2 regions of the Bacillus sp. DJP31 genome follow, and region 1 is predicted to be linked to the other one. Evidence: riboswitches for the same ligand, from Rfam matches in the RefSeq annotation. Region 1 holds a riboswitch; the other holds the start of a gene.

Region 1 (16,422 bases):
TGTGCAAACTGGAGTGGGACAAATAATTGCAACGACCCCGATCAGCAAGTGGATATACGCCATGGGCAAAATGTGGAGTAACTTTGTTCTCTTGATGTCGCTTGTTGCGGTTCTATTTGTATCTGCTCTTGCCATGCAACTGATTAGAGGGGAAGAGTATACGATTGATTTGGTGAAACTCTTGCTTCCGTTTATTTACTCCACCTTGCCGACTATGGCTCTAGTTGCTTCAATAGCGATCTTTTTTGAATCTGTACCATTGTTACGTAATGGAATAGGAAATTTTATTTATTTAATTTTATGGGGATCAGTGATTAAATTTTCGACGACAGCAATTCATTCTAGCCAGGATATGCTAGGACTTTCTCCGATCGTTAACAGACTGACGAGCGAAGCGAATGCGAGGTCTCCCAAAATGAGGGTGACCATGTTTCAGGTATAAGCCCGTTAAAGGGAGATTTACTAACATACGATTGGACGGTGTAGATTGGACTTTACTGATGTTTTTAGAACGTTATCTTTGGTTAGCTGTGGCAGTAGGGATTGTAGCAGTAGCTTCTGTTTTTTTTCATCGATTTGATCTAACACGGTCTGCCAAAATAAATAAAAAAGGTAAACCCAAAGAAATGGGTAACGCGGAACTGAATAGTAAGCCTGTACATAGGAATAACATTGAAATAAAGTTAACACCATTTTCAAATGGAAAAGGTCAATCTAATTATTTCAATACATTATCCATGGAACTGCGTCTTATGCTCAAAGGATTACGTTTATGGTGGTACGTAATCGCACTGGTCCTAATTCTACTAGGATTATTTTTGCCAATCGATAACGTAGTAAATTTTGTTTTACCCTTTACATGGATTTGGCCTATTCTCATTTGGTCGTCGATGGGGACGAATGAATCTAATTACCGTACCCATCAATTGATATTCACAGCCATTCATCCAGTTCGGAATCAATTTATCGTATTATGGCTGGCTGGAGTCATCTTTGAGTATTTGACAGGCAGTGGGGCTATGATTCATTTTCTCGTCGCAAGTGAGTGGGAAAGCTTAACGGCCATGGCGATTGGCGGATTGTTTATTCCAGGACAAGGGTAGGACAAGGGGACAGGCACCTCGTCCCAGATTTGAAGTGGGTCAATGAACCTGTCCCCCTGTCCCGGGACAGGCACCTCGTCCCAGATTTGAGGTGGGTCAATGAACCTGTCCCCCTGTCCCGGGACAGGCACCTCGTCCTGCTGCGTCTTAGGTTTTGTTAGAATGATTCAAAGTTATAACAACATTTCCTTTTTTGTGGCCTTGATCGACATAACGGTGTGCCTCGGCCAATTGCTCCAGCGGATAGCAGCGATCAATAACTGGTTTCAGCCGGCCAGTCTCAGTAAGCTCTTTGAGAAAAATTAGTTCTTCTTTGTTTGGAACTGCTGTTCCACCGATGACTTTCTTGTCTGTTGTTACCCGATCCCATAGCACTTTTACCTCTGATCCTACCATTCCAGTGTGAAGATAATAACCTTTGTTTTTCAGCGAACTTTTGCATTGTGATAGGGTAGTCTTACCTGCCGCATCAAAAATAATATCGTAGGTCTCGCCGTTTTTCGTAAAATTCTCTTGCGTGTAGTCAATGACCTTATCGGCTCCAAGAGATTTCACCATTTCAACATTCCCGGTACTGCATACTCCTGTAACTTCTGTCCCAAAGTACTTGGCAAGCTGTACCGCAAAAGTACCTACACTACCCGAAGCACCAATGATGAGAACCTTATTTCCCAGCTGGATGTTGCCTTTTTTGAGAAAATACAGTGCAGTATTTGCTCCAATAGAAAGAGTGGCCGCTTCTTCATAGGAAATATTGTTCGGTTTTTCTACCACCGCCCCTTCTTCGGAAAGACATTTATACTCGGCGTGAGCACCAAAGTTTACCTTGAAAGTTGATGCAAACACCTGGTCACCCGCCTTGAACCGCGTTACATCTTTGCCCACTTCTTCAACAACACCCGCAAGTTCCATTCCGAATATCGGGCTTCTTGGTTTTCTGAAACCTAAAGCAATTCGACCAAGGAGCCAGAAAAGGGGGGGAACTGTAAAGCTTCGCATTCTACAGTCCCCGACATTGACGGTTGTCGCAAGCACTTTTACCAAAATTTCATTGTCTTTGGGCATTGGTTTTTCGACTTCTTTGAGCTGTAGAACGTCTGGTGATCCGTATTTGGTTGCTACAATTGCTTTCATCTTAGAATCCCGCCTTTTTAGAAGGGTGTGTTACTACTAGCTCGTCGCGTTCGTTTTTGGAAGAAAAGGAAGCAAAGGCAGATTCATTAAATCCTTTCACAATGAGCCATACGGCTAAAATCATTTCATTTGCTGCTACTGGCAGCGCCAAAATAGCACCCCAAGCAGAAACCTGTTGAATGACACCAAACATGACTAACAAGGAACAAATAAAGACAAGAGTTGCTCCGGTCATACCCAAGATCGATATAAACCTGGGAACAAGCTTGGATTTATAAAAGATATAGCTGTACATCATTGTATTTATTCCTAACATGAAAAGGGGGCCAAGCATGAAAGTCCAGTCATGTACTGCTTTTAATACGATACTTGAAGCTTGAAAGGATGCGGCATCCGTGGCACCTGCTGCTACAAACTCCCGGCTTAAGGTCAATAGAGACAGCACACTAATAACACCAACAGTTATGATTATCGCTTCTAGAAACCTGAAGCAAACGTGCCAAAGAGCAATTGTTTCATTATACTTTCTTAAAATTGGGAACATTGTTGTTGCAGTGCCAATCACTGATACAACGAGAATTAACTCCATTAATGCTCCCAATATCACCTGGTTGGCGTGAATGGAACCTTTAATCAAGTAATCAGGACCGTTTAAGATAGGATCGTATAAAGTAAGACCTGCTACCGCCGTAACAAATGCAAGAATAAACAGTACTCCTACAATTTTTGCAGCTTTCTGGTTTGGATTCATTTCTTATCCCCCACTTTACATAAGTTTAAAAACAGTAAAGCATAACAGTCATCGTCCTTACATCATTTTGTTGTCCCCATAAAAGAAAACCTCTTCAAGCGGTAAGTTGAAGGCCAGTGCAAGACGAAAAGCTAGTTCCAGAGATGGGGAGTAGTTTCCCTTTTCTAAGGCCACGATCGTTTGTCTTGTTACGCCCACCTTGTCAGCCAACTGCTGTTGTGTCATTTCATCATGGTTGAATCGTAATTTTCGGATGTGATTGCCGACAAGTTTTTTGCTCATATTAGACTCCTCTCCGGTAGTGATAAAGTTTCGAAACGGAGCCGACCACATCAGAGATGAATCCGGAAGCGATCAGGATCATGAACATCACCTGTGACGGATGATCAAGGACGAGTGATCCCATGGCAAGAAGAAAGCCGAGGATAAACACAAAGAAAGAATTTCGGTAAGATTTCAAATCAATGAGCTTATCGAGTTCATCTGCAAAATTTGGTTCCTTTTCTTTGGTCGTAATTCTAAAAACGATGTTAAAAATAATGCTGACAATGATATGAGCAGATATTGAAATCAAAGTCAGAATGAGGACGAAGGAACCCCAAAAGTGAAAGGTTTCGGTCATCTCCAGTGACCCATGGGGATACTGCGGATACATGTACAAGCAATAAAATCCAAAAATGAGTATGGTGCTAATTAACGATACGATGCTCTTCTTTTCTTGATAGGTCACGGTTTACTCCTCCTGTACATTCCATTTTACACTTTGTAAAGTATTATATGCACAGTGTATTAAAAACTATACATAAAGTAAAGTTTATTTTACGCCTAAATATAAATTAGTTCACCATCTTTTGGAATGATCACAGAATCTAGCGCATGATGAGTTTCAAGGTATTGATACAGATCTTTTCGTGTTGACGTACAATGACTAATGGCATCCATATGAACGGCGGCTATAATTTTCGTCAAGGGAGATATATTCAGAATTTTAATAATATCTTTAGGTGTCATTGTAATAATAGTCCCCAATATCAACTGAGCCCTTGGGACATTAACTATGCAAATTCTGGGCTTATACTGCTTAATCACCGTACTGATTTGCTCCGTATAAATGCAATTCCCTACGATGTATAGTGAACCATCTTCTGGGGTGCTAAGAATATAACCAGACACTGGACCTAGCAGTATAGATACGATCCCTTTTGCGTGATGACCACTAATTCTTCTAAAATCGATTTCACCCCACTGAAAGGTTTCTTCTATAGAAAAGACGTTATGGAAGCCCCAAGATTCAATTTTCTTTTGATCGGCAGGTTGACAAAAAACGGGGATCCTTTTGTAAAGCACCTTTTTTGCCATTCTATCGAAGTGATCAAAATGCAAATGGGTTAAGAGTACGGCATCAATATTTTCAGCTAAGCACCATATGTAAGCTTGCTAAAGTACCGAGCTTTTTTTCATGAAGTTTCACTTGACCTTAATATATGGAGGGGAGCTTGATTCTCCCTGAAAATATTATAGTGGTGTTTAATCAAGCGTGGATTTGAAAATAAGTGCCAAAATAAGTGCCAGGCACCATCCAATAAAATGGAAGGTTTCTGGCACTATTTTTTTATTTTTTATATCATTTCCGGGCAAAACAACAGGTGTTTTATGGTAAAATAAATATAAATTGATTTGGTGGTGTGTCTATGAAGGTTGATGTGGAAAGAAAACGACTGCAAATAAAATATAGAGAATTGGTTCAAGAAAATGGAGATCGGAAACGTCGCAATTTAGATGTTTTTGTAATGGCTACTTTACTCTTTATTGTTCTTTTTCTTTTTGTATTTTTTAAAGAAATCTTTTTCAAACCATCTCCTATTCAACTAGATCCTGAATCAAGCATCATTAGTATAAAAAAAGTTGACTGAATATATTATTAAAAATCCTCAAGATTTGTCAGTTCTCTTCATAATGAAAAATAAAAAAATGAATGGATTGATTCAGGTGCAAATATGGTTTGATGAAAAACTAAGACAAGCCGATTTGAACTTACAAAGACATTTAGAGTACATTAAAAAGACTTCTTTTGGTCTTTTACCAACTTATTTAAAAGCATAAAAAAAATTGTGAGAACATAAAGTTTTTTACTAACGGGTGCTTTACTTCTATAAGGAGTAAGGCTTTTGCTTTAATATGTCACTCGATGAAGGAGTCCAAAATAAGGGACAGTGTCCAATATACCCTCACTATTTTTAAAAGTCTTAACAGGGAAATTATATAAAATTTGGTATGGGCGGTTGGACAACTAAGGTAGAGAATTTTGAATTCTGGCTCCTTGGCACACTGAATAGTTAGGAAAGAAGTGAATATGCAATTGTACTTAATTAATGGCAGCACAATTATTTTTTTTGGGGTAATAAGTTATATTCTTGGACGTGGGATTAGTCTAGCTATCAATTTTAGTAGGAACAGTCCATTATCTTGGTTCAAAGAGACTGTAAGATTCCTCTTCATTTCTTACATACTTATGGTTGTTTCAGTGACCTTATTTCCGTTAGCATTATGGATTGATTTTAATGTAGAAAGTATAAAAAGGGGCTTAAATCTTATTCCGATTGTATCTATTGTAAAAGATATTAAACTAATAGGCATAGCTTATGATGGCGATGTGGCATTCATGATTGGACTAATCCTTAGAAATGTAGGAGGTAACATCTTACTATTAATGCCTCTGGGTGTATTAGCACCCCTGTTATCCGATAAGTTTATAGGTATAAAAAATACTTTGCTATTGGGTCTTTTAACGTCAATCAGTATTGAAACTATCCAGTTCTTAGAACTACTAGCAGGAGGAAGGGTCCGAACGGTTGACGTTGATGATGTAATTTGTAATGTGATAGGTACGTGTATAGGCTACCTAATTTATAATGTTACTCAAATAGTAGGTTATAAATATCAGCTTAAAGACTTACGGATAAAATCAAAGGAAATGTTTATACGAAGAGGATAATTTACTTTCGAAAAGCAGTTTAAGCACTTATCTCGTGCGAAGCTGCTTTTTTTCATTTCGTTTTCAATGAAGAATCAACTTATGAGCTTCGGCATCTGGGTAAAATTTTGAAAAACAGGAAGAGTTCTCTTGAATACTATATCACAACGTGATACAGTCGAGTTAAGATATATCTATTTGTGACATAACATATTCACATAAATCAATACAGAAAGAGGTGGTCTTGTATTGGACATTGAAAAAGTGCTGAAAAAGTACGTGCCTATGACAGAAACAGCCTTTTATATACTTCTTTCCTTATCAGAACCGCGGCATGGGTATGGGATTGTTAAGCATGTTGAGGAGATTTCAGGAACACGAATTAAATTAGGATCGGGAACTGTCTACGGCACGCTAACTAAAATGCAAAAGGATGGAATAATCTCTGTATTTGCTGATGAAGAAAGAAAAACTGTATACGAGGTTACGGATATTGGGAAGAAATTAATCACTGCCGAGATCAACAGACTTAAAGAGTTACACCAAAATGCAATAAAATACGAGGTGAATTTTTATGATTAAAGTATTTCGGCCTTTTTGGAGCTACGATGTAATGAAGACAGAAGGCTGGCTTGCCGAGATGGCTAGCAAAGGATACTATTTTGTAAAATTAAATCGGTGGACCCGTTGCTTTTTCTTTCGAGAGGGCGAGCCCAAAACGATAACGTACCGACTAGTTTACGATAAAAGGGTAGGAGATTTTTTGTCCAGGTCGTTAGTTAGATGAAGGTTGGAGCAAGGTGTATCAAAGAGGGAACTGGCATGTCATCATGATTGAAAAATCACATGAACAAATCAAAACCTCTTCTGTTCGTGAAGGCATAATTAAACGTAATCGGCTAATCATCCATATATTCATAGGTACGATCATTTATCTATCATTTATGGCTGTTAATATGTTGGCTTTGATTATCCCTACTCAGTTTCTAGATGTACTCGTGACAGTTGTTGAGAGTCCTTTGTGGATTTTGACCTACACAGTTTTGGGTATGTCCATCGCGCTCTATTTACTAGCAATCTATTCGATTGGTAAATTGTATAAAACGAAGAAGAAGCTGATTAATGAAAAACAAACCAAGCCTCAATCTGGTAATCAGAAGGAAGAAAAACTAAGGAAGCAACAGGAAAAGGACTTAAAGCGTTCAGGCAAATTAGTTGTAAAAAGAAAATTTGGATGGATGTATGCTCCAGATAAGCTGGAAGAGTGGCTTGAAAAAATGGAGCAAAAAGGGTTTAATCTTCATCGAGTCAGTTAAATAGGGACTGTTTTCTACTTTACTCTTGGCAACCCCCTGAAAGTAAGTTATGCCGCAGATTATCAAAACATCTCGGATGAAGGCTATTTTGAAATACACAGAGAGGCAGGCTTGAAAAGTGTTTTTATCTCCAGGGGCTCATTCCAAAAATGGACATTATGGAGTCAGGTATATACCGAAGGGACGGATAAACCACTTCTTTTCGGTGACAAGATGTTTCACCTAAAACAAGCTAGGCGGGTAGCGCTGGCTTATACGCTTATGTTTCTTCCTATAGTAATGATGAATGGCTTTTATATAGGGACATCAATAGATTATATGTTTAATCATCCAACGAGATTCAATATTACTAACTTTTTAATGTTTGTATTTTTCATAATAATTTTTGTTTCATTTATAACAAGAACTTGGATGTATTATATGCGATTGAAAAGGCTGTAAAGACATTGGAAGGTTAAGGAAGTGGGACACTGTACCTGTCCCCTCTACCCTTTGCCTTAAAATCTCTTCCCTAACTTCATTTTTGCATAATTGTATAAAGAGCCAATCTTCTTATTCCTGATCCCTTCAATATTTAAGATTAATAAGAAATAGACTAGTAATTCTATTAATGCATAACCCACTATAAATAAGATCGCTGCCACCAACATTTAGCCAATTCAGCTCCTCTAGACTTCATTAGTTACTCAGACTTACACTATAATATGCGTTCTTACACAAGCTAGACCGTATTAGGAATTGTATAGGGATGCTTCTTTTTTATGAACAGTGGTACCTTTTCCCAACTGTTAATCATATAGATAAAAAAATAGTGCCAGGCAAAATCCAATTAAATGGAGGTGTCTGGCACTTCAATCCCCTAAGAAAGGAGATACAGAGTAAGAAAACTTACGGCTTCAATCCAAAGAGAGCCGAAATTAGATATCCAAAGAACATCAATAAGAAGAAACTAGCTGTCATAACTGAATTCGATATTATTCCAAAGTGACTTTTTGCAAGATAACCGAAGAAGATTCCTAATGGATTAACGATAAATGTTAGTAACCAAAAACTTTCTGATTGATTGAATACAAGATTAGGAATCCAAACTATAATTCCTATCACAAAACAAGTAATTGATAAAATAGTCCATCTCCGTGAGGCTGGATTCTTGAGATTCAATTATATCGCTCCTTAAAAGATGAATTTTACTATTACCTACCTATTAATGCACGGTTGAATATTAAAATATGCCATAACTGCTAGAGCCTTAACTCTTACTCCCCATGTCATAAATGGTAAACCAAATGTAATATTTCTTATTAGAACATCATCACAACTACATGTGAAATAGCCTTTAGAACCATAACATTTATCATGCATCATACATGCGGCATCTAATACATCTACTGCTTTTCCTCCGCCGTGACCTGGACCACACCAATTACCATGAACAGGAAGACCTAAAGCCTGTATATCAGAATTATTATTATCTACTAATCTATCAGCATTATAAGCTGATATAGTGTTTAACTCTCTACCAATTTCTAATATTGAAATAGATGCACCTTTCTTTAATGCCTTTTTCTAATTAAATGACACTTTGTTTTCATCATCATACACTAAATATTTTTCTAACTCTTTTAGAACAGCTTGGGCTTCTTCTTCTGTGTCTATACTATTAATATCAAATTTGTCTTCTTTTTTTGCAGAGTTTGATGCTGCTACAGCTTCTGTAGAAAAGCTACTTGAAACACCTACAAAGAATAGTACTATGGATAAAAATAACAATACAACCTTTTTTATTCATAATTTATCCTTTTATTTACAAGATAGTTATATATTAACATGAAACTTGATTTAATGACACAAAATTTAGATTATTTTTACATTAATAAAAATTTTTGTAGGACGAGGGGACAGGCACCTCGTCCCAGATTTGAGGTGGGACAATGAACCTGTCCCCTCGTCCCTAGATCAGTATGGTACAAAGCATTCTGAAGCGACTATTACGGAAAACAAAGAAACCGCACGTTATTTTATGAGTTTAGTAGATGCGTCTGCTCTTTATCATAACGCCTCAACACGTTTTACCGACGGAGGAGCACTCGGATACGGTGCTGAAATTGGAATCTCCACCCAAAAGCTTCACGCCAGAGGACCAATGGGCTTACCTGCACTAACAACGATTAAATTTTTAATGACAGGTGACGGGCAAATACGATAGGTAAGAAGAAACCTCATCCATTGGGTGAGGTTTTTTTGTGTTTTATGGTTGACCAGTTTTCAATTTGTCACGTAGATGGTCGCTTTGTCCATTCCAAAACCTCCGAAACACATATTATGTAGAAATACGTAAAAAGGAGGAAAATGAATGTTCCCGCAGCAAAGAGCGAATCCATTTTTATCTAGATATCCGGAAAATCCAATAGGGCGAAGGCAACTATTTGGAGCACGAGCAAACACGCCTTTTGGACCACCAGGAAGGTCTCCATTTGGAGCAAGGGCACCTCTTGGACTATCAAGAAGGGGCCCAACATTACAAAATCAACCTAAACCTGTTGGGCAAAATAAGGGGGACTTAATGTCCTATTTCAGAAAATCAGATGGAAAGATTGATTTTGGAAAAATAACCTCAACGGCATCTCAAATGAGAGGAATGTATACCCAAGTTTCAGGTATTGCTCCAATGATCACAAAGTTTTTCGGAAGATAATTGACTTTGTCTAAAATTAATTTAGCAGTCGATCAAGGAAGGTGCTTGTTGCACTAGATTCCAAAGAAAGAGGTAACACACATCCAAAGAATGGAGGGGTGTTACCTCTTTGTGTAAAACATCTGTAAAAAAGGTGCAGGTACCTATAAGTGTAGTATCTGGATGGGTTCTGGCACCTATCTCAACTTATAATACGTAATCCCCAACGCCAACGCTAAAACTCCCCCCTTAACAATGTCCATTGCATAATAAGGGACAGACATCATCACAAGACCGTTTTGAAGGACTCCAATGAGGACGGCGCCTACGAAGGTTCCGAATGCGTTTGGCTTACCTGCGCCTAATACGGAGTATCCGATGAAGGCGGCAGCAACAGAATCCATTAAGTAGGGAGATCCTGCATTGATTTCTGCTGTCATGACCCGTGATGCTAATACAATTCCACCAATGGATGCAAAGAAGGCAGACATAAGATAGGCAACTACTTTGTATCTGTTAACTGGAATTCCTGAAAGCTTGGCTGCTTCAGCATTTCCCCCAATGACATACATGTACCTACCGTGCTTTGTGTACGTTAGAAAAACGTGTACGAAGAGAACGACTATAATCATGATTATGATAATCCAAGGAACCTGGCCGATTTTCCCAAAGAGTGGAGAGATGAGACCCTCAGCAAAGCTTCCATCAGGCATAACCATGTTTTGCGAAATGGTTGCACCTCTTGTGTAGGTAAGGGCAATTCCTTGAATAATAAACATCATCGCAAGTGTGAGGAGCATATCGGGAATCTTCACTTTTACGATCAGTATGGAATTTAACGCTCCAACTAATAAGGCTGCAGCAATGGCTGCCATAATCGCGATGAATGTATTTTGTGAGAACCATACAAACATGGAAATAACAATGGCGTTTGATAAGGAGGCAACGGATCCCACAGATAAATCAAATCCATTAACAGAAAGCGAAATCGTGATGCCAATTGCGATAATAGTGACGATAGAGATGGATCGTAAAATATTGATGATGTTGTTTCCTTGTATAAAAGAGGGGTTGGCCACTGCGAATACCACAATCAACACAATGATCGTTAAGATGGTTCCGTATTTATATAAAAAATTGAAGATGGAGTTCGAGTTTATTGATGCGCCCATGCTACTGGCCTCCTGCTGAGTAGTATAATATTTCTTCTTCGTTCGTCTCTGATGTCGCTAGCTCACGTGCAATTTGTCCGTCATATAACACATACATACGATTGGTGATGCCCATGATTTCTGATGTTTCAGAGGATGCATAAAGGATTGCCTTTCCTCGATCTGCTAAGGCAACAATTAACTCAAAGATATCCTTTTTCGCCCCAACATCCACACCTTTTGTTGGCTCGTCAAAGATGTACACATCAGCTTCCGTGATCAACCATTTTCCAATCGCAATTTTTTGCTGATTTCCACCAGAGAGATTTTGGACGAGTGTATCTGCGGAGGGTGTTTTAATTCCAAGGCTGTTAATGAGTTCAACGGCTTCCTTCTGTTCTGATTTCCTGTCTAAAAAACCAAACGCTTTGGTGAACTTCCCTAAATTCGCAGCTGTTAAGTTTGTAGCAACAGTCTCGGTAACTAGTATTCCCTCTTTTCTTCTTTCCTCAGGAACGAGTGCCAGTCCATTCCTCACTGCTTCATACGGGCTCTTAAGTTTTACCTTTTTCCCTTTCAAAACGATGTCCCCAGCTGTAACGTTCGAGAGGCCAAAAAGAGTTTTACAGAGTTCAGTTTTTCCTGCTCCAACAAGTCCTGCAATCCCGACAATTTCTCCTTGAGCAGCCGTGATGGAAATATTTCTAAGCTTAGAAGATTCATAGAGATTGTTCACTTCCAACACCGTTTGACCAATATTAAAGCTAATTGGAGGAAACTGCTCCTCTAGCTTTTTTCCAAGCATTTGTTCAACAACTTTATTTTGAGAGGTAGCGGATGTTAATTCTTTTGAAACAAACTCTCCGTTCCTCATCACGGTGATCTCATCGCAGATGTCAAAAATTTCGGGTAGCCGGTGAGAGATGAAAATAATGCCTACGTTTCTATTCTTTAAGTCTTTCACAATCCGGAAAAGCTCTTTAGTTTCTGTTTGGCTTAAAGGGGCAGTTGGTTCATCAAGTATTAGAAACTTACAATCTGTTGCTATAGACTTTGCGATTAACACCATTTGTTTCTCAGCAAGGGTTAGTTCACTAACTAATTTCTTAGAAGATAGGTTGATATTCAATCTTTTTAAAACATTGATTGCTTCTGTATGAAGTTCCTTCCAGTTAATGAACTGCTTACGCTTACTCTCATTTACCGTTTTTCCTAGCATAATGTTTTCTCCAACTGATAGATACGAAATTAATGCGGTATCGACTTCTTGATACACAGTTTGAATTCCATACTCTTGGGCATGTTTAGGGGTACGAATGGGAAGTAGGTTTCCATCAAGAGTAATTTCGCCACTGTAGTGACTGTATGCCCCAGATAAAACCTTCATGAGAGTAGATTTTCCAGCGCCATTGGCCCCAATTAAGGCATGTACTTTGCCTGTCTCTGTTACAAAATCCACATTGTTTAATGCCTTCACACCTGGAAACTCAATGGAGATGTTGTTCATTCGAAGTACTGTAGCCGTCATTATTTTTTCCTCCCTTCATAAAAGTAGACACTCTCTTTACTAGGTAAAGAGAGTGTCCCGATACGGGTAAACGCTATTTTTTATAGTGATCCTTTAATACCTTCATCCACTCTTCTTCAAAAGCAGTAGAAGTTCCCCAGCCTTCAACGATGTCAGCAAGGTTGACCATGTTAACGGCCCCATCTGATTTACGTAAATCTTCTTGGGAAATTAATGATGCTTCTAAATCATATGTTGGGGGCGTTTCTTCACCAGCAAGTTTCTTCGCTAGTAATCTCAAATTGACAGCACCAATTAGTTTGGGATCTACTGCTGCTGTGTATTTCCATGGACTTGGGTTCGCTTGAATTTCTTGAAGATCTGCATTCGAAACATCAATTCCATAGATTTTAATCTCGTCACGACCTGCTTCTTGAATCGCACGTGTTGCCCCAATCGCAAAGGCATCCCATGAGGCAAAAATCGCATCAATTTCACCCTTTGGATGCTTGTTTAGCATAGCAGCTACTGCATTTTGAGTTTGGACAGATGTATCAGCAGCCGCCACACCGAAACGCTCAACTTCTTTGATTCCAGGGTTACTCTTTAGCGTATCTTGGTAAACAGCGTTACGTCTGACCATTGGAGGGAATCCATCAACCCATAAGTACACGATATTGGCTTCTCCATTATGTTCCTTCACCAATTGATCAAGTGCTAATTTGGCTAACTCTTCATCATTTTGAGAAGTCAACGTCACCCCTTCAACCGTTGCAATGTCAGGGTTCGAGTCAAAAGTTACCACACTCTTTCCAGCTTCAGTCAGCTTTTTAACTCCATCAACCGTCGCGGCATCATCACCGTGTGAAATAATAAACCCATCATAATCCTGTGTTAAAGCTTGCTCAATCGCATCGTGGAACTTAGCTGAATCCCCGTTAGCCGTGAACACATCCACTTCAAAGCCTAATGCTTCTCCCTCTTCCTTCGCTCCAGCTAAAAATTGAGCCGTATGGTCATCTCCACCAATTTTGCGGATCACCTTAATTTTCGCCCCTTCACCATTTGCAAATCGTTCTGGTACATTTTCAAAGGATACTTTTTCATTTGTACTTGCCTTTTCACCTGACGAACATCCTGTTAAAAGTATTGATAATGCTAGTGCTGAAGTGAAAGCTGTTTTAATGATTGAATTTCTCATGTTGATTGTCTCCCTTTAATTTCTGATTTTGTGGTTACTAGATTAGGAGAGGATTCACGCGTTTAAACGTAAAAAAACCTCTCAAAGAGAGGTTTCATCGCAATATATCGGATGTTCCTCTCTTATCTGTCAAAACAAATAAATGTTTTGCAGGATTTAGCACCAATTCCATAATGAAATGGAACGGTTGCCGGGCATCATAGGGCCAGTCCCTCCGCCTCTCTAGATAAGAGATTACGTATTTAATTATTAAGAAAATTTATATTCCTTACTTTAATGGGTTGTGGGGTGGATGTCAATATAAAAATAATAACATGTAAGAATGATTCGTTCTTGTAAGATGAGAGTATACGGTATCAAATAATACCGAATATGAACTAACCTAAAAAAACGCTCACATAAAACAAAAATGGGAACATAAGCGCAAAAAATATATGAAAAATAGAATGAAGATTAAAAAGGCGTAAAAGGACGATGGTAATGATGTGTGGGTTTTTAAGAGGAAGATAAATAATTTTGACGCATACATAAAGTTAAAGACGGATAAACGTGGTTGTGTCTGTATTTCTTTTCATAGAGACTGGGGATAAAATCATATCACTGAGGGGTGGTTAAATTTGGTAATTTAGGTTAAAGAAGAAAATTCTAATATAAAATAGTAAGAAGGATAGATATCCTAATGTCTAAGAACATTTGGTGTGAAATGTGCCAGGAGGAGGTGCAGTCATACAACATAATTCAAAAAAAATGAGTTATATGCCTATAAAGGAGAGTCCATTGAAGTAAATGCAAGTGTAGCCATTTGTCCTCATTGTGAATCGGAATTACCTGATGAACAACTTGATGGAGCTATTATGCATAAAGTTCAAAGGATATATATGGAACGGATGGGAATATCCTTTGAAGAGATTAAAACGATCAGAACTGAGTTAGGTCTTTCTATGGATCTATTTGCAGAAATACTTGGTTGGAGTAAAGCGACCATTGTGAGATATGAAGTTGGAAAGGTACCGTCATCTTCTCACATTACTATTTTAAAAATACTAAAAGATAATCCGGAAGAGCTAGGAAATTACTATCTTCAGAGTAATCATAAGTTTTCTAAAAAAGAACAACAAAAAATTGAAAGGGCCTTTCAAGATTTTGATTTTGAGGTTTTCCAACGAAACTTAATTGATACTCTTAAAAGATATTACCATGAGTATGAGAAAACAATTGAAGCAGGATTTAATACATTTTCAATGGATAAAGTCATTCAGATGATTCTATTCTTCACGCAGGATGGTCTTAATAAGACTGTTTTGTTAAAACATTTATTTTATGCAGACTTTTTGAACTTTAAAAGATCCCTTCTATCAATAAGTGGATTAACCTATATAAAATATAAACATGGTCCTGTACCAATGAAATATAACTTGTTACTTGATACTTTACAAGAAACTGGACACATTGAGATTGAAGAAGAATACTTTGAAGAATATACTCGAACAACTATTAAGTCAAAAAAGGAATTTGATTCAAATTTTTTTGAGTTACATGAGTTGAATGTTCTAAATGAAGTTCAAGAATTTTTTGATGGTTATGGTTCTAAAAGGATAAGTGATTTTTCCCATGATGAGGATGGTTGGAATCATACAGAGGTAAATAAGATTATCCCTTATGATTTTGCTGAAAATCTTAAACTAGACTAAGCATAAACAATTCGAATATGATAATTCTCAAATTAATAGGTAAAACAGCTTCTGCATTTATTGCGCGCGAAGCTGTTTTTGATGCAGTTTACCCTAATGTGAAGGATCATCATAAAGAACAGAAAATAAGTGCCACGTACCAACCAATCAATGGAAGCTGGCTGGCACTCCTATTTTTAGTCTATTTAAGATAGAAAAGAAAGTAAATCAATCTGTAAATTCGAGGACATCGTTGAAAATCCGATCCAAACCCCATAGCCGATTAAAATAATACCTGATGTACTAGATATGAATCTAAGACTGGAAGGCTTGACGTAGGATTTCCCCAATGCTGACATGATGGCTAGAGTAATGTTCGAAATTGAGATTCCTAGAAATATATATACGACTAACCATAACGGAGAAGTGAAGGTAGTCGTTTTTACGGATAGCAATGAACCATAAATTCCTGTCCAGAATACGAGATTCAAAGGATTAGCTATGGCAAGAAAAAAACCAGTAGTAAAGGATTTCTTTTCTTTTACATTGGAAGGTGTGTGGTGATCTAGATTCGTCTTTTTATTTTCTTGTGCTCTGAATGCCGATATAAATTAACATCATTGAACCAAAAAATCCTAGAATAATCTGTGCAGTATTGAAGTGAAAAAGTGTCCTAAACCTAAATAGATGATACATATAATAACGAAATCAGCAGTCGTAGCCCCTATTCCAACTAGCCAGGAAGGAACGAAACCTTTCGTCACTCCCTGCTTAATCAGTTCTAAATTAACTGGTCCAATGGAAATGGCTAATGTAATACCAAGAAATACGTGTTGAACTAATAATTCCAAATCATTAACCTTCTAGCAATTCTAGAACACCCAACGTATCAATGACTGTTGCAAATTCATCGCTTAAACTGACGAGAGCCAAAGTGTGTA
Region 2 (16,422 bases), on a different contig from region 1:
AAGCGGGTGTGGACAAGAAACTCCGTGTTGTAAGCCTTGAAGCCTATAACAGTGAAGGTGAATTGGTTTTAGACAGCTTAAAGGAATGGATGAATCAACCAATTGATTCAGTAACTACGGCTATTATCCAAGAAAGTAAAGAATCTGGTTATTATCAAGATGGTTCTGAAATTATCATAGCAACTGTCATTGTAGAGACAGAAAGCCAAACATTGGAGGAGAAGTTAAACACCAATGTCAAAGATCTTGTCCAATCCTACAAAGAAGTGAATATACCGATTACAGTTCTAAATAGTACTAACGAAGAAAGAGAACTCGCTCACCAAAAGGGAATATCTACTGGAAAATATAAGAGGGAAATAATAGTAGCAAAAGAAAAAGAGTTAGAGAAGGATATTTCATCAGATCTTGAGGATGACAAAGAAAAAGTGGATCCAAACAAAGAGGCAGACAAGCTAAATAAGGCGACCGAAAAAGTACCAGCGCAAATTGATCAAAAGCAGGGTAATGAGCATGCTTCCACTGAAAAAAAACAGGAATTACCAAAAGTAGAAAATAAGGATAAAGTAAAAGTTGGAGTTACAAGCGGTTCAAGTGCAACCAGCCGGGAGAAGGAAAAGAATCCACCAGAAGCGGTTCAAGAGATTTTAAAGAAGGTAAAAGAAAAACGAGATCAACAGGATCGCGAAGATGATGAAGATGATGAAGATGATGACCATGAAAAAGATGACGAAGATGCTAATGATGATTAGAGTAGGTTTTCACAGACCTCCTCTTTTTTTTGTTCTCTTTTGATTGGCCTATGAATACTGTTATATAGGACAACTAGGGGGTATGGGGCATGCACTTTTATTTATTGTTGATATTGGTCTTATTCATAGTTGGAGTCACGATTGGCTATGTATTTTTGAAAAGGCATCAGTTGAATAATATGACTGGTATGATAGTCACCATGGGCATTTCAATGATGGCGAGTATGTGTATGGGTACGATCATGGGGATTTTTATTGTACATGATTTATTTTCTGCAACTGTTCTTGGAATAATGGTTGGTATTTTAATCGGTCTAATCATAGGGTGGCCAATCAGTCCAATTGCCTGTATCCAAGGGATGATCACTGGTATGATGGGAAGTATAATAGGCGCCATGATTGGGAATTTGATGGATAAGAACGGAGAACTCATAAAGATTCTCTTACTTTTAACAGTCATGTTTTTAGTTTTTATGGTTTCAGTTATTCAACAGGAACTCAAGCAGTACGATTCAAAGTTGTCGATATTATTGATGATCGTATTTATATTAGTTTTTTTGTTCTTAGATACATCTAAAATAAATGCACAAGTTGAAAAAATGGATATTCAATATCATCAGATGTTTAAATTTAAAAGTCATTAAGTTCTGGATATTGCGAAGTTTGAATTACACCATATTTCTACCACTATGTTATACTTGAAGAAAAACAAAGGGTGATGAATATGCTAACGGAAAAACTTCATGAAACTTTAAATGACCAGATGAACTATGAATTCTTTTCGGCACATGCCTATCTAGCGATGGCTGCCTACTGTTCTGATGAAGGACTAGATGGATTTTCTAATTTTTATCTTGTTCAAGCTGAAGAAGAACGTTTTCATGCAATGAAGTTTTACAACTTTATCAATGCATTAGGGAAACGTGCAGTCATTAAGGGATTTGACTCTCCTAATAATGATTTCTCATCTTTGTTAGATGTTTTTGAAAAAGCACTAACACAAGAAAAAGAAGTAACAAAACGGATCTATCATCTTTCAGACATTGCCATGGATGAAAGAGAGCATGCTACAATCTCTTTCTTAAAATGGTTCATTGAAGAGCAGGTAGAAGAAGAGGATATGTTTGATAGCATCATTCAAAAACTAAAGCGAATTCAGAATGACAGTAATGCTATTTTCATGCTAGATACAGAATTCTCAAAACGTAGTTTTACCCCATCAGCAGGCGAATAATAAGTATTTGCACACAATTGAAGCCTTAGTATATTTATACTAGGGCTTTTTTTAGTGCTTTAAAGGAGTGGGGGCCTGTCCCCCACTCCTTTAAAGCGTTAAAACCCAGGCTGCGAATGCAAGCCCGGGTTTAGCCAAATATATTCAATTATTGCCCTGGGTTAAGTTGTCCGCCAAGTTGTTGTTGAGCTGTTTTTACAAGTCGTTTTGTGATTTCCCCTCCAACTGAACCGTTTGCACGAGAAACTGTATCTGATCCTAAGTTAACACCGAATTCTTGTGCGATTTCGTATTTTATAGAGTCTAACGCCTGTTCAATTCCAGGCACTAATAATTTATTACTACTTCTAGCCATGTTTTGTCATCTCCTTTTTTTCTTCTACATACAACGTTTGTTACTTTCATAGTATGAGTGACTATATAGTTGCCGATACAAGCCAATGTTTTCATAAGGTGGAAGGAAAATGTTTAAGATGGGAAAGATATTATTAAAGAGTTTATTCTGAAAACAATTGAGGTTGCTCTTTTTAAATACTTAAGTCAAAATGATTAAAGTAAACCTTATTATGAAAGGTATGTGTAGCAGATTGTATCAGAAAATCAAAGCAAAACTAAAACATTTAACTCCAGCACAACTAATTGTAAGCTTTTATTTTATTGCAGTAAGTGTCTCTGTTTCTCTTCTTAGTTTACCAATTGCACATAAACAAAATGTAGAGTGGAACTTCGTTGATGCATTATTTACAGCGGTTAGTGCTGTTAGTGTAACGGGTTTAACCGTCATCTCTACGGCTGATACCTTTAGTATTCCTGGAATCTTTATTCTGGCCTTTGTTCTACAATTTGGTGGGATTGGAATTATGACATTAGGAACGTTTATATGGCTTATAATGGGAAAAAAAATTGGATTAAGAGAAAGAAAACTTATTATGCTTGATCAAAACCAAACCAATCTCTCTGGGCTAGTAAATTTGATGAGACAAATATTAGCGATTATATTTATTATAGAAATAGTAGGGGCACTCATTCTAGGTACGTACTTTTTGCAGTATTTTCCTGACTGGAAGGAAGCCTATTTACATGGGTTCTTTGCTTCCGTGTCAGCAACTACAAATGGTGGATTTGATATCACAGGTAACTCGCTAATCCCTTATGCTAATGACTACTTTGTTCAAATTATTAATATGATACTTATCGTTTTAGGAGCCATTGGGTTTCCGGTATTAATAGAGGTAAAGAATTTCTTAACGAACAGAAAGCGGGATGGAATTCGATATAGATTCTCATTATTTTCAAAATTGACGTCCACTACTTTTCTTTTATTAGTAGTATTTGGTACAATCATCATTTTTTTATTAGAAGTTAATAAATTCTTCAAGGATAAAGTTTGGCATGAAGCATTTTTTTATTCGCTTTTCCAATCGGTTAGTACGAGAAGTGGTGGACTTGCAACAATGGATAGATATTAACGAATTTAGCGAACCAACTCTTCTTTTCATATCAGTTCTCATGTTTATTGGTGCATCACCAAGCTCAGTGGGAGGCGGTATTAGAACCACTACGTTTGCTCTTAACTTCTTATTTATTTATCATTTTGCTAGAGGGAATCGTCATATCAAAGTCTTTGGTAGAGAATTGTATGATGATGATCTCTTAAAGTCACTTGCTGTAACGATTATCGCAACGATCATATGCTTTACTTCTATCCTAATACTGTCAATTACCGAACCTTTCTCTTTAATTAGTATTATATTTGAGGTTTGTTCAGCGTTTGGTACTTCAGGCTTATCCATGGGAATTACACCCGAACTAAGTTCATTTGGTAAGTACATCATCATATTCCTAATGTTTGTAGGTCGTATCGGTATTATCGTTGTCCTCTTCTTACTAGGTGGTCAAAAAAAATTATCACGCTACCACTACCCAAAAGAGCGAGTAATCATTGGCTAAAGAATACTTATGTAACCTCCATTAATCGTAAGAGAGGTCCTTTTCAGATTAATCCTTCACCACTTTAAAGGAACGGGGGCCAGGCCCCCGTTCCTTTAAAGTGCTAAAGTTCCCAATAAGTTACAAATATATTTTTTGGTTTGATTACTCATATTAATAAGGACGAATTTACTTGATAAGGTAGGTAGTTATATGGAACATGAAAAAAGATGGGCGATCGTTTCACTTGCTTCCATACCATTGGTGATGACATTAGGTAATTCTATGTTAATCCCTGTTCTTCCGACTATAGAGGAGAAGCTGAAGATTAGTTCGTTCCAAGTTAGTATGATAATAACGCTGTATTCTGTTGTTGCTATTATTTTAATACCTATTGCGGGGTATTTATCGGACCGAATTGGAAGAAAAAAAGTTATTATTCCTAGTTTATTGATTGCGGGTATTGGCGGGTTACTTTCAGGCTGGGCAGCTTGGAAGATGAAGGATCCATATGTGATGATTCTTTTAGGGAGGGTATTACAAGGTGTTGGAGCAGCAGGTGCTGCACCTGTCGTCATGCCACTTGTTGGTGATATGTTTAAAAATCAAGAAGAAGTAAGTAAAGAACTTGGTGTCATTGAAACATCTAATACATTCGGAAAGGTTTTAAGTCCTATTTTAGGGTCTTTACTCGCAGGGTATATCTGGTATTTGCCATTTTTTGCATTTCCTGTATTTACTGTAATCTCTGTAGTCCTTATGCTATTTTTAGTGAAAAGTCCCAAGAAAAGACAAAGACCACTTCCGTTTAAAAAATTTCTGATTTGTATTAAGGATATATTCAAGAAGAATGGTCATTGGCTTTATGCCATTTTTACCATTGGATGCGTATTAATGTTTGTGCTTTTCGGTGTGCTATTTTACCTGTCTTCAATGCTAGAGGATCAACACCATATTGATGGTTTGAAAAAAGGTTTTACCTTAGCCATACCTTTAGCGGCACTTTGCTTTGCTTCTTATATAACTGGAAAAAAAATCAAAGAAAACAAAGTATTGATGAAATGGATTACATTCTTTGGTATTTTACTGTTAGCAATTTCAGTGTTTGCCATTAGCTTTACTGAGAATATTTTTCTCTTATTGGTCATCTTCTTCTTTTGTGGACTAGGGATTGGGGTTGCACTTCCATGTTTAGACGCTCTTATAACAGAGGGGATTGAGAAGGAAGAGAGAGGAACTATTACTTCCATTTATAGCTCAATGAGATTTATTGGAGTTGCTGCAGGTCCACCCGTTTTTGTTTTACTGATGAAGGCCTCGCACCAAGTTATGTTTTACAGTATTACAGGAATCTGTCTTCTTACTGCATTTATTGCACTGAAAGAAATTAAACCAAAAGAAATAAAATAGAAATTTGGCAGAATCATTGTCTATAGAAAACAGGGAAGAGCTTGGATAATCAAGCTCTTCCCTGTTTTCTAAACTTAATCTTGATTGTAGCTAACGTCCTTATCTGGATGCGTGAAAGGAACACCACGAGGGGGAATCTTTTTTTCGATTAATTCTCTGTTTTCTGCTGTATTCCAACCAATATCATTTGTTGGGTGAACCCACTCTTCCCCAGCCATAATTTCAGGGTCTACTTTATCTGACCAATTATTTAATGGAGAGTTAGGTGAATCATAAAAGCTGTCTCCAATAACAACACCATGTTCATTTATAAAGGGCTTTTCCATTTTTATCCCACTGCCCCTGAATACTGGTGCATTTGGTTGATGTGGCATTGTCTCATTAATAAAAGGAATCTCTAAGTTCTTTTCTTGACTTTCGTTTTTATTTTTCACTTTTTCACCTCTCTTCTGGTAACTTCTTTAAATATTGTTTCCAACAGATATCATCATATGAATGATCCATTAAAATAAGCCTGAATTTGTAAGAGGACAAAACTTCCTTTCATGCAGAGCAACAAGTAGGTAACAATATAGAAGAGGATTTTTTCCTCTTAATATTTTAAAAGAGGTGTTTTGAAATGGCAAAGCGCAAAGTGAAATTTGATGCTGCTCGAAACAATAACTTCACACCAAAGGAGAGTCTTCCTGATACAGAGTTTGCTCAAGAGGCAACTGAAGAGCAGGCAATGAAAGGCGCGAATCGAAATTCCAAAAAAGGGTACCAAAACGAAAAAGCAGGAGTAAAAACATATGGCTAAAGGACTACATCCACCGGATAATAATCATACAATTTCAAAGGATTTGTTAAAAGAAGAGTTTGGTACTGAACTTGGCGATTACAATGCCAATAAGGCATTTGAGCTAGTATCGGAAGCAAAATCGAAATCAAAAAAGAAATTGAATAAATAAAAGAAGGCGTTCTTTTAAAACTATGTCAAAAGGAAACTATTACAGTCAATCTACAAGTTTTGAGTCAAAACGATCCATTTGTGCCAAGTTTACGTCAGGTAGAAAGAAATAATCCATTTGTTTAAGAAGAGTTCCTTCTTTTCACCATAAATTCGAATAAATGGACCTGAAAATTGATGACAAGGTACTCGGATAGTTACGATATCAGCGATTTTTCTGTTTTATCAGCGATTATCAGAATATATCAGCGATTATCTCATTATATCGGCGATTATCAGAATATATCGGCGATAAGACATTTTTCACAAATTTTCAATGCTTGAAATAACCATAAACCTCAAAATACTAAAGCATTAAGATTAGTAAAAGAAACTTCCTTACAAAGGTCACAATTGCACTCTCTAGTCTCATGTTAGACAATATTCTAAGAACAAGCGAAGTATAATTCAAATCAGCATTTACTTCGCTTGTTATAGATTCTAAGCACAAAAAAGACGTTTCAAAAATTCTATTTGAATTTTGAAGCCGTCTTTTTTTGCTGTTTATTTTTCATGAAAGGCTTGGGTTTTTCAATAGCCTAGATATTACCTAGACGTTAAAACTACATTAAATAATTTAATGGGCGCTGAAAAAATCAAGGTCTCTTGATTTTTATGATCAAAGTAAGTTAAAAGAATGGATGGTTCCTCTTTAATCTCCCCTAACTGAAGAAAGTGCTGAAAATCTAATGAGATGGTTTCGAGTACACTGTGTTTAAATAAATCTTTTTCTTGAAGCTGCAATGCCTCAAAGCTATCGCCAAAAATTGTTGGATTCAAAAGGAGTTGTTTATAGATGGATGTACGCTCCTCTTTTTGAAGCGTATCATTCCACCAAGGCTTTCTCGGTTTGAATTTTTGGTTACGCAAATAATCAACCTTAAGAAGGCTATGAGAAATATGAATGTTTTCTTGTCCACTATCGACTAGAAAGTTCCAAAGTCGCAAGAATAAGTCTTCTAGTTGGTGGCCAATTCTTACCCAGCCTTTTTCATCCCAATATTGTCCGAAATCCTGAAAGAAATCAAATGGGGTAGGGAATACCTCTGTAACCAAGTATTCCAGTGTGTAGTCCACCCTGTGGTCATTCCAATACTTTTCTAGTACATCCTCTACCTGCTTTATTTTGGAGATTTCTTGGAATGTTAGCACATTGTTTTTTAAGATTTCATACGGCGAATTGTCCATATATACATAGTCGTGTTCTGCTGCTCGGATACGAAGACCTGTGCCTCGAAGCATTTTTAAGAAACCTAGTTGAAGCTCTTCAGGTCTCATCGCAAAAACATCATTAAAGGTTTTCTTAAACGATTCGTAATCTTCTTCAGGCAAGCCAGCTATCAAATCTAAATGCTGATCAATCTTCCCGCCATCCTTAACCATCGTTACTGTGCGGGTAAGCTTTTGGAAGTTTTGCTTTCTCATGACTAATTCATTTGTAGAATCATTTGTTGATTGGACACCAATCTCAAACCTGAATAAGCCAACAGGTGCATTTTCATTTAAAAATCCAATGACCTCTGGTCGCATGATATCCGCCGTTATTTCAAACTGAAAGACCGTGCCAGGTAAATGCTCATCGATTAAAAAACGAAACATTTCCATCGCATAGCTTCTACTAATGTTAAAGGTGCGATCCACGAATTTAATCGTTTTAGCCCCATTCTTCATTAAGAATCGAATATCATCCTTCACTTTTTCTTTATTAAAATAACGAACACCAACTTCAATAGAAGAAAGACAAAATTGACAGCTAAAAGGGCAGCCTCTGCTTGTTTCAATATATGTTACTCGCTTTGAAAAATGGTGCAGATCCTCCTCAAACTTGAATGGAGAAGGTGCATCTTGTAAGTTTAACTTATTTCTTTGAGGATTAACAACTGGCTTACCCTCAACCGAACGAAAGGCTAAGCCAGGTACTGAAACAAAGTTTTTATTACTTTTAAGCTCATCAAGTAGCTGTTTAAAGGTCTCTTCTCCTTCACCAAGGACGATAAAGTCTACATCTGTTAAACGGTCCAACCAATAAGTGACATCATAAGAAACTTCCGGACCTCCGACAATAATCGTTAGGTCGGGTTTAATTTTTTTTAAGATGCTAATGACTTTAATCGTCTCTTCTATATTCCATATATAGCAGCTGAAGCCGATCACATCAGGTTCATGCCTAAAAAGATCAGTGACAATATTCATCTCAGGGTCTTTGATGGTATATTCAGCCATTTTCACGTCATGCTCTGGCTCTACATACGCACGTAGGCATCTAATAGCAAGATTGGTATGAATATATTTGGCATTTAAGGTACTAAGTACAACATTCATTATATTTGGACACTCCTTTTTTCGAAGCAGGAAATAAGATACTAAAAAAACACACTAAATTATATTTTAACATATTTTAAGAATAAATGACGAACCATGGGTTTTGGAAAGAAATGTATAGCAGTTTTGTGAAGGATTTAGGCGAACTTTGTAGAATGTAGTAATCAAAGAGTGTGCGTTAATTATTAAGAGGAAGGTGAACTACTTGTCTACAAAGCAAAGTGATATGCAATTACAAGCCTCTTTTAAGAAGCTCCAACAAGAAAACAAGGATCTTCTCGATATGATTGGTCAATATCGCATCATGTTTGAACAGTCTTTAGATGCTGTTGTTTTATTTGACTCGAATACATGCTTTACAGAAGTTAATCAGGCAGCTTGCCAGTTGTTCGAGCTACCAAAGGAAAATCTAATTGGTGAAAGCTTATTAAAATTTCTAATGCTTGAATCTAAGCAGAAAATTACAAAACAAAATAAAATGCTGATAGAAGATGGATTCCTAAAGGGAGAATTCGCCATTCGTGTAGGAAATGGGACTGTAAAGCAAGTCGAGTTTTCTGCTAGAAAAAATGATATTAATAATACAGATGTTTCAATAATGCGGGACATTTCACCAAAGAAAATATTAGAGCGACAGCGAGATATAAGCAAGCAATTATTTATGGACGTTTATAAGCAAGCAGTGGATGGAATTGTTATCTTTGATCGTTCTGGAACGTTTATAAACTGTAATAAATCCTTCATGAATAGCTTTGAATTAACAAAAGAGGAGCTACTTAATTCAACAATATACAACTTTGTAGAGCCAGAATATACATATAAATTAGAAAAGCTTTGGACTATTTTAGATGAGAAAGAAAAAGCAAAGGGTGAACTCCCTGTCAAATTGAAAAATGGTGTTAAGAAAGTTTTTGAATTTACTACCACTGCAAATATATTTGATTACTATTATATGTCTATTATGAGAGATGTAACAGATAGAAAAGGCATGGAGAAAAGGCTTCAAGATAGTGAACTTAGGTTTCGAGAAATATTTGATGCTGCCCTGGATGCCATCGTTATATGGGGTAATGGGGGAAAGGTCATTAATGCAAATAGTTCAGCAAGTAAGACATTTGAAATGCCGATTGAGCTTCTAACTCAGGGAAGTTTATTAGACTTTGTTGATCAAACTAGTACTGAAGTTATCAACATGAATAAAGAATTAAAAGAGACAGGTAAGCTAAGGGCTGAGCTCGATTTTCACATGGTAAACGGACAAACAAAAAGGCTAGAATTCACATCAAGATATAAAGTATTAGATGATTACAATATGACTATTTTCCGAAACGTTAGTGAAACCAGGTCAATGGAAAAAAACTTAAGAGAAAAGGAACAAAAGTTTAGACGAATCTTTGAAGGTGCATTAGATGGAATCATACTTTGGGATGAGGATTTAAGTATCATTGATGTTAATCCAGTTGCTTGTCAAATATTAAAGGTAAGTAGAGAAGAATTACTGTTAAGAAGAATTGACCAATTTATAAATAGTACTCAAGATTACACGTTAGAAGCAAGCCAAGCGAATCATGATGCTGGAGGTTTATATGCAGAGCTTCCTTTTATGTTAGAAAATGGGGAAGAGAGAATTATTGAGTTTGCTGTCAAAAGGAACGTAATTCCAAAAATGAATATGACCATTTTCCGTGATGTAACGGAGAGGAAGAATATTGAAATTACTCTCAGGGAGAGTGAACATAAGTTTAGACAGCTTTATGATAATGCCTTAAATGGGTTTATTATCATTGAAGATGAAGGGAATATAGTCAATATGAACCCTGAGGCAAGAAGAATATTTGGTCTTGAAAATGAGATACTTCTCCCGTTAAAGCTTCAGAATTTTGCTTTTATAAATGATATAGAGAGGGAAGAAAAGTGGAAGCAACTTCTAGGGAATGCAAGTTTAAGCGGGCAATTCATTTTGAATAATCGGATAATTGAATATACGCTAAGTAAAAATATATATATAAATAATCATTTAGCTATTCTCCACGATGTAACAGAGCGAAAAGAAATGGAAGAAAAGCTTAGAAAGTCTGATACTTTAACAATTGTAGGAGAACTAGCCGCAGGGATTGCCCATGAGATACGAAACCCAATGACTGCATTGAAAGGCTTTATTCAATTATTACAAGGAAATGTCAAAGAGGATTTCTCTATGTATTTTGAGGTTATAACCTCAGAACTTAAGAGAATTGAATCTATTATTACGGAGTTTTTAATTCTAGCAAAACCACAGGCTGTTCAATACCAACAGCGGGATCTGAAGAAGATCTTGCATGAAACGATTGACCTTCTCACTCCACAAGCCGCTTTAGAAAATATTCAGTTTGAAGTGGATGTTGTAGATGAAGACACTGAGATTTATTGTGAGCCTAATCAGTTAAAACAGGTCTTTATCAATATCTTAAAAAACGGAATTGAAGTTATGCCTAAGAGTGGCACTATCCACGTTTCAATTGAGCATCACTCAGAAAAAATAATGAGAGTCTCCTTTAAAGATGAGGGCTGTGGAATACCAGAGGAAAAAATCAGAAAACTAGGGGAACCCTTTTATACAACAAAGGAAAGAGGAACTGGACTTGGCTTAATGGTATCCTATAAAATAATAGCAGAACATAAAGGGAAAATTGAAGTTGTAAGCAAGGAAGGGGAAGGAACAACCTTCCATATTTACTTACCTATTACCCAAGTTGAAAGTGAATGACTACGCTGAATGAGGGTTCGATGGAGACAGATTATGCTTGATTGCGACATGTAACCCGAGTGTGTAGGACAAGCAGTCGGACAAGCGAATAAGGCAAATCGAATACAATTAATTATTCCGTTTCATCGGGTAATAGATAAGAATAAGCTGCTAATAGGATTCGCTGGAAATAAAGTGGATTTGCAAGAGAAATTCCTTATATTAGAAGGTGCGTAGACACTTAAAGATTGAATGTTGGGCCGTTGAAGCATTCAATGGCCTTTACTCTTGAAAAGAGGGGTCAAATGGATTTAGAAACTGCATTTACTTTTGTGGATCAGTATGGGTACTTTGCATTATTTTTAATTTTATGGATAGGTTTTTTTGGTATTCCTGTTCCAAATGAAGTGATTGTTATGACTAGTGGTTTTGTAACATCAAAGGGATTGCTAGCAACGATGCCAGCATTTCTTGTTACATATTGCGGGGTCGTTATGAGTTTAACAACTTTATATGTTTTAGGAAGGTTCTTCTTTTTTCCACTTCAAAAGCGTTTCCTACATCGTCCCAAATATCAACAACATATACTCAAGGCATCACAGCTCATTGAAAAATATGGTCCTATGGCTCTAGTTGCGGGGTATTGTTTACCAGGCGTTAGGCACTTTGTTCCTTTTATGACAGGAAGTACAAAGATGGCCTATCGAACGTTTGCTATCTATGCCTATGTCACGGCAGCCGTTTGGACGAGCCTATTCTTCTTCCTTGGATTTACTTTCGGCAACCAGATGGATGTTATTTTGAAAAACATTTATATGGCTGGAATCCCGCTCGTTCTTGTGATTGTGCTTATTCTTTTTGTCTTCAATTGGAGAAGGAATAAATCAAACAAAATGAAATAGATCGTACACCATATTCATGGATTAGCATATAATTTCAGTAAGGGAAAAAGTGTTGGTCACGTGCAATAAAAAAGGAGGGAGTTAATCATGAACCGAGGAAAAAAGAAAGTGTTGTTCTATACGACCATTGCCAAAAAGCTACAAATAATTAATGGAGAAGAAACAAAACAAATTATGAATAGTAAAAAAGTGCAGAGGTAGAGAGTCTCTGCACTTTCCTTATCCTTCAATCATAAGAATGACAACTAACTCACCGTTTGTGGATAAAGTGATGGGTACCTTTATTGCTTGGGTAAAACCAGTTAGCTTTGCTTCACCAACGAGAACAGTTGGCGGGGTAATGTCCATAATGAGCTCGTTTTGAGAGGCATTAGTTGCTAGATTACCCGCAATCATATTCCCAAGTTCCCCTGTGAAAGACTCTAGCATTTCTCCTTCGAGCTGCATCCCATACATCATTTCACCGATATAGCTGAATGTCTGTGGGGTTCCGTCGATGACTAATCTGCCTTTTATATCACCTGTCATACCAATTAAAACGGACATGGTTAAACGAATAACCTTTTCTTTAAAAAGAGAAGGTGGATTAATAGTAACAGGCATAGGAAGTACACTCTTTACTGACTGAATGGTCCCGTTTAGTACTTTTGTAACATTCGAACTCTGTGACATCTTTTCACCTCTATTTCAATAGGAAAGTAGCAAAGTTTAGTATGTGAAATTTATTAAAGAAAAGAATGAACAAACAACAATAATCAATAAGGGTAATTTTAAAAATATCATAACATATTTTACGTTGGGTTGTGTGGATTTGTAAGAAAATACTCGAAATTTGTCGATAAAAAAAGTCTTACACGATGTAAGACCTTGTTAACTTACTATAAACTGTTGCTCAATCTCAGCTTGAAGATTCCCTTTAAGCACACCTTTTTCGGTTATGATTGCGGTAATGAGTTCATTAGGAGTGACGTCAAAGGCTGGATTAAATACATTTACACCAAATGGAGTGATTTGCTGGCCGAGTATATGGGTAATTTCTTTAGCATCACGCTCTTCAATAGGGATATCTTCCCCAGAAGTGAGTGTTAGATCAAAGGTTGAAAGAGGCGCAGCCACATAAAAAGGGATTTGGAAGGCTTGAGCAAGTAGTGCTAGATTCAAGGTTCCTATTTTATTTGCCGTATCCCCAGTTGCAGTTATCCGATCAGCGCCTACTATGATAGCAGATATTCCTTTGGTCTTAATGGTATGTGCCGCCATATTATCTGTAATTAGCGTTACGTTAACACCTGCTTGCATAAGTTCCCATGTAGTTAGCCTTGCTCCTTGTAAGACAGGACGTGTCTCAGATGCAAATACTTCAATGTTTATTCCACGTTCTTTTGCCAAATAAATAGGAGCTAGAGCGGTCCCATATCTTGCAGTTGCAATAGATCCTGCGTTACATATCGTTAAAATTTTATCTCCTTCGTTAAAAAGTGAGAGGGCATGCTCCCCGATTTGCCTGCATACCTCTTCGTCTTCTACTTGAATTTGAATAGCCTCATGAATGAGCGTAGTTTTAGCTGCATTTATTGATAATGAACCCTCCACACTCTCAGTTAACCGATTAAGTGCCCATGAAAGATTAACAGCAGTAGGTCTAGAACTAGATAAGTAATCTTTGTCTTTTTGAAGCTGGGTGTGGAATGCAGTTAAATTAACATCCTCATAGCTTTTAGCGGCTAAAGCAAGCCCAAATGCGGCTGCAATTCCAATAGCTGGAGCCCCTCTTACTTTTAACGTATAAATGGCTTCCCATACGTCCTTTACTGTTCTTAACTCAATATAAACTGTCTCAAGTGGAAGCTTTTGCTGATCTAACAATAGGATATAATCATCTTTCCACTGAACAGATTGGGGAATGATTGCTGTCTTAGTCATTTTCTGCATGTACACTCCTTACGATTTCAATTAATTGTTCAATGGATTGAATTTTTTGACGACTCTTAATAAGCTGACTACCTAGTGATAAAGCTTTTCGTTTTGCACTAATTCTTAGCTCATCGTTTGAAATCCCGTCTAAATCTGCCACATGTGCTAACCCAATCGTACGTCTAATTAATTCACATCCTGCAAACCCAATCGTATCTTCAAAAATCTGGTTTAATGTAAATTCTAAATATCCATCAATACGTGAGTAAACTTCAAGGCTTTCTTCTTTCCAAAGAGTAGAGAAAGTGGTGGAAAACACATACCATGTTTTCGCTACATGATGATAGAGTGAATCCCGATCCTGCTCTGGTAATGACAGGGCATTAAGAAGGAGGTTGGCTGTAAACTGACCAATATCAAAGCCTATAGGGCCGTAAAAAGCAAATTCAGGATCAATTACTTTTGTTTCAGTTTGACTTACAAAGATACTACCTGTATGAAGGTCTCCATGTAAAAGTGATTCTCCACTCGTTAAGAACTTCTTTTTTAGCTTGGCAACCTCAAGTTTAAGACTAAGATCATTCCAAAGGTTTTCCGCATCATCTTTTAAAGCTGATTCAAAATTATTGGTCTCATGATTAAAGAAAGGATCAGTGAACACAAGATCCTCTGTTATTTTACATAGTTCTGGATTTACGAATTCTTTAGCTAGCAGCTTCTTCTGCAATGGTTCTAATGCAAAATCAGAAGTATAAAATAGTGTCTTCGCTAAGTATGTTCCGATATGTTGAGAAAGAAGAGGATAATCATTTCGATTAATAAGTCCCTTTCTTGCAATTTCTAGATGAGATAGGTCTTCCATAATAGTAATGGCTAGCACCTCGTCATTATAAAGAACATCAGGAACTAGACCTGGGACATGTTTACTAAATATTTTGAGAGCTTGACACTCAATTTTATTTCGTTGAAGAGTAAGAGGCCAGCTTTCACCGACAACCTTTGCATAGGGGAGTGCTTGTTTAATAATTATGCCCTTGCTATTAACATGATCAACAACACGAAACACAAGGTTTAGATTGCCATCTCCAATTTCATAACAAGTTAACACTTCTCCATCTTCAAATAACCGAAGTCGGATTGCTAGAGTGATTGCTGATCTTTCTGTTAATGGTTCATATATAAATTCCTTTGAAACTGCCATGATTTTACCTCCCATTTTTAATCTAGCTCCAGCACCAAGACCGCCTGAGGTCAAATAACTTGATTCAAATAAAAGGGGATTGTTCCTTTTATTTCCTTTTAGAACATTTGCTATGCCTGGGTCTAAACGGGGCGCTTACGCTTTTTGGATTGGAGGCTTTTCTTAAATAGAAAAGCCTCTTTCAAAAGAAAGAGGCTTGAAGACATAAGCTTCGCACCTCTTATCTACCAGAAAAGAATATTTCTGTGGATGTAGCACCGTGCCTTACTAGAGTTAAAGTTGATAGCGTTATTATAATGCTATAACTACCTCTAAGCGCTAAAACTGATGCGCCCCATTTCACAATGGTATTACGGTCGGTTGCTGCAGCTTCATCGGGGCCATTCCCCTCAGCCAACTCTTGATAAGAGATCAAACAATATTTAGTTTTTGTAAAAAAAAATTTAGTACTCTAGGAAAGTAAGTATTCTGAAATTTTCCACTTGGTGAAAATAATATCAAGTTACACTACCTTTTGTCAACAGTTTTAACTTAATAAAATTCAGGACGTCGATCAGCAAAAATAGGAATTTGATTTCTAACGCGTTGTACCTTTTCTATATCAATGATCCCTTGTAGGATTTCATCATCCTCGGAAGCCTCAGCCACGATTTCTCCCCAAGGATCTATAATCATTGAATGTCCAGCAAATTCATTAGCTGGGTCTGCACCTGACCGATTACACGCGACAACATAGCATTGATTCTCGATGGCTCTGCTAATTAATAACGAGCGCCAATGAGCAAGGCGAGGGAGAGGCCATTCGGCAACGACAAATAAAAGTTCCGCCCCAACCAATGCATGCTTTCTAATCCACTCGGGGAAACGAATATCATAACAAATAAAACCAGCGCATTTTAATTCACCTATCTGAAACATTCCATCGACATGCCCTGGATTTAAATAGACATGCTCATCCATTAATTTAAAAAGATGTAGCTTGCTATATTCACCAACAACTTCACCTTTGTTATCTACGATGAACATAGTATTGTATACACCTTCG

The links. Region 1 has a riboswitch for S-adenosylmethionine ahead of ACOI1C_RS19070 (sugar ABC transporter substrate-binding protein). Riboswitches for the same ligand answer to the same signal wherever they lie in the genome.
Region 2: it holds a riboswitch for S-adenosylmethionine, as region 1 does, so the genes downstream of both, mtnK (S-methyl-5-thioribose kinase) here and ACOI1C_RS19070 (sugar ABC transporter substrate-binding protein) in region 1, are expected to answer to the same signal.

What each region holds. Positions count from the first base shown of each region.
Region 1 is NZ_JBMERO010000029.1:20,588-37,009, forward strand. It holds gene ACOI1C_RS18980 (hypothetical protein) at 62-442, shown strand; gene ACOI1C_RS18985 (hypothetical protein) at 501-1,103, shown strand; gene ACOI1C_RS18990 (NAD(P)-dependent alcohol dehydrogenase) at 1,251-2,237, opposite strand; gene ACOI1C_RS18995 (DUF4386 domain-containing protein) at 2,239-2,988, opposite strand; gene ACOI1C_RS19000 (helix-turn-helix transcriptional regulator) at 3,046-3,270, opposite strand; gene ACOI1C_RS19005 (hypothetical protein) at 3,272-3,718, opposite strand; gene ACOI1C_RS19010 (MBL fold metallo-hydrolase) at 3,814-4,416, opposite strand; gene ACOI1C_RS19015 (hypothetical protein) at 4,680-4,901, shown strand; gene ACOI1C_RS19020 (VanZ family protein) at 5,342-5,983, shown strand; gene ACOI1C_RS19025 (PadR family transcriptional regulator) at 6,212-6,544, shown strand; gene ACOI1C_RS19030 (hypothetical protein) at 6,603-6,749, shown strand; gene ACOI1C_RS19035 (hypothetical protein) at 6,763-7,278, shown strand; gene ACOI1C_RS19040 (hypothetical protein) at 8,167-8,439, opposite strand; gene ACOI1C_RS19045 (hypothetical protein) at 8,845-9,048, opposite strand; partial or broken gene proA (gamma-glutamyl-phosphate reductase) at 9,230-9,484, shown strand; gene ACOI1C_RS19055 (YppG family protein) at 9,632-9,973, shown strand; gene ACOI1C_RS19060 (ABC transporter permease) at 10,150-11,124, opposite strand; gene ACOI1C_RS19065 (sugar ABC transporter ATP-binding protein) at 11,126-12,631, opposite strand; gene ACOI1C_RS19070 (sugar ABC transporter substrate-binding protein) at 12,705-13,811, opposite strand; SAM riboswitch class I at 13,931-14,044, opposite strand; partial or broken gene ACOI1C_RS19075 (type II TA system antitoxin MqsA family protein) at 14,567-14,866, shown strand; gene ACOI1C_RS19080 (Panacea domain-containing protein) at 14,852-15,502, shown strand; gene ACOI1C_RS19085 (hypothetical protein) at 15,520-15,696, shown strand; partial or broken gene ACOI1C_RS19090 (LysE family translocator) at 15,688-16,332, opposite strand; gene ACOI1C_RS19095 (cysteine hydrolase family protein) at 16,337-16,422, opposite strand, start outside.
Region 2 is NZ_JBMERO010000008.1:116,768-133,189, reverse strand. It holds gene ACOI1C_RS09920 (anti-sigma factor domain-containing protein) at 1-752, shown strand, start outside; gene ACOI1C_RS09915 (hypothetical protein) at 842-1,396, shown strand; gene ACOI1C_RS09910 (ferritin) at 1,477-1,986, shown strand; gene ACOI1C_RS09905 (small, acid-soluble spore protein, alpha/beta type) at 2,135-2,341, opposite strand; partial or broken gene ACOI1C_RS09900 (TrkH family potassium uptake protein) at 2,562-3,936, shown strand; gene ACOI1C_RS09895 (MFS transporter) at 4,129-5,325, shown strand; gene ACOI1C_RS09890 (DUF3905 domain-containing protein) at 5,400-5,759, opposite strand; gene ACOI1C_RS09885 (hypothetical protein) at 5,945-6,124, shown strand; gene ACOI1C_RS09880 (hypothetical protein) at 6,117-6,275, shown strand; gene ACOI1C_RS09875 (B12-binding domain-containing radical SAM protein) at 6,860-8,635, opposite strand; gene ACOI1C_RS09870 (PAS domain S-box protein) at 8,862-11,381, shown strand; partial or broken gene ACOI1C_RS09865 (MGMT family protein) at 11,463-11,597, shown strand; gene ACOI1C_RS09860 (DedA family protein) at 11,666-12,262, shown strand; gene ACOI1C_RS09855 (chemotaxis protein CheX) at 12,482-12,934, opposite strand; gene mtnA (S-methyl-5-thioribose-1-phosphate isomerase) at 13,133-14,185, opposite strand; gene mtnK (S-methyl-5-thioribose kinase) at 14,178-15,377, opposite strand; SAM riboswitch class I at 15,595-15,787, opposite strand; gene ACOI1C_RS09840 (carbon-nitrogen family hydrolase) at 15,909-16,422, opposite strand, start outside.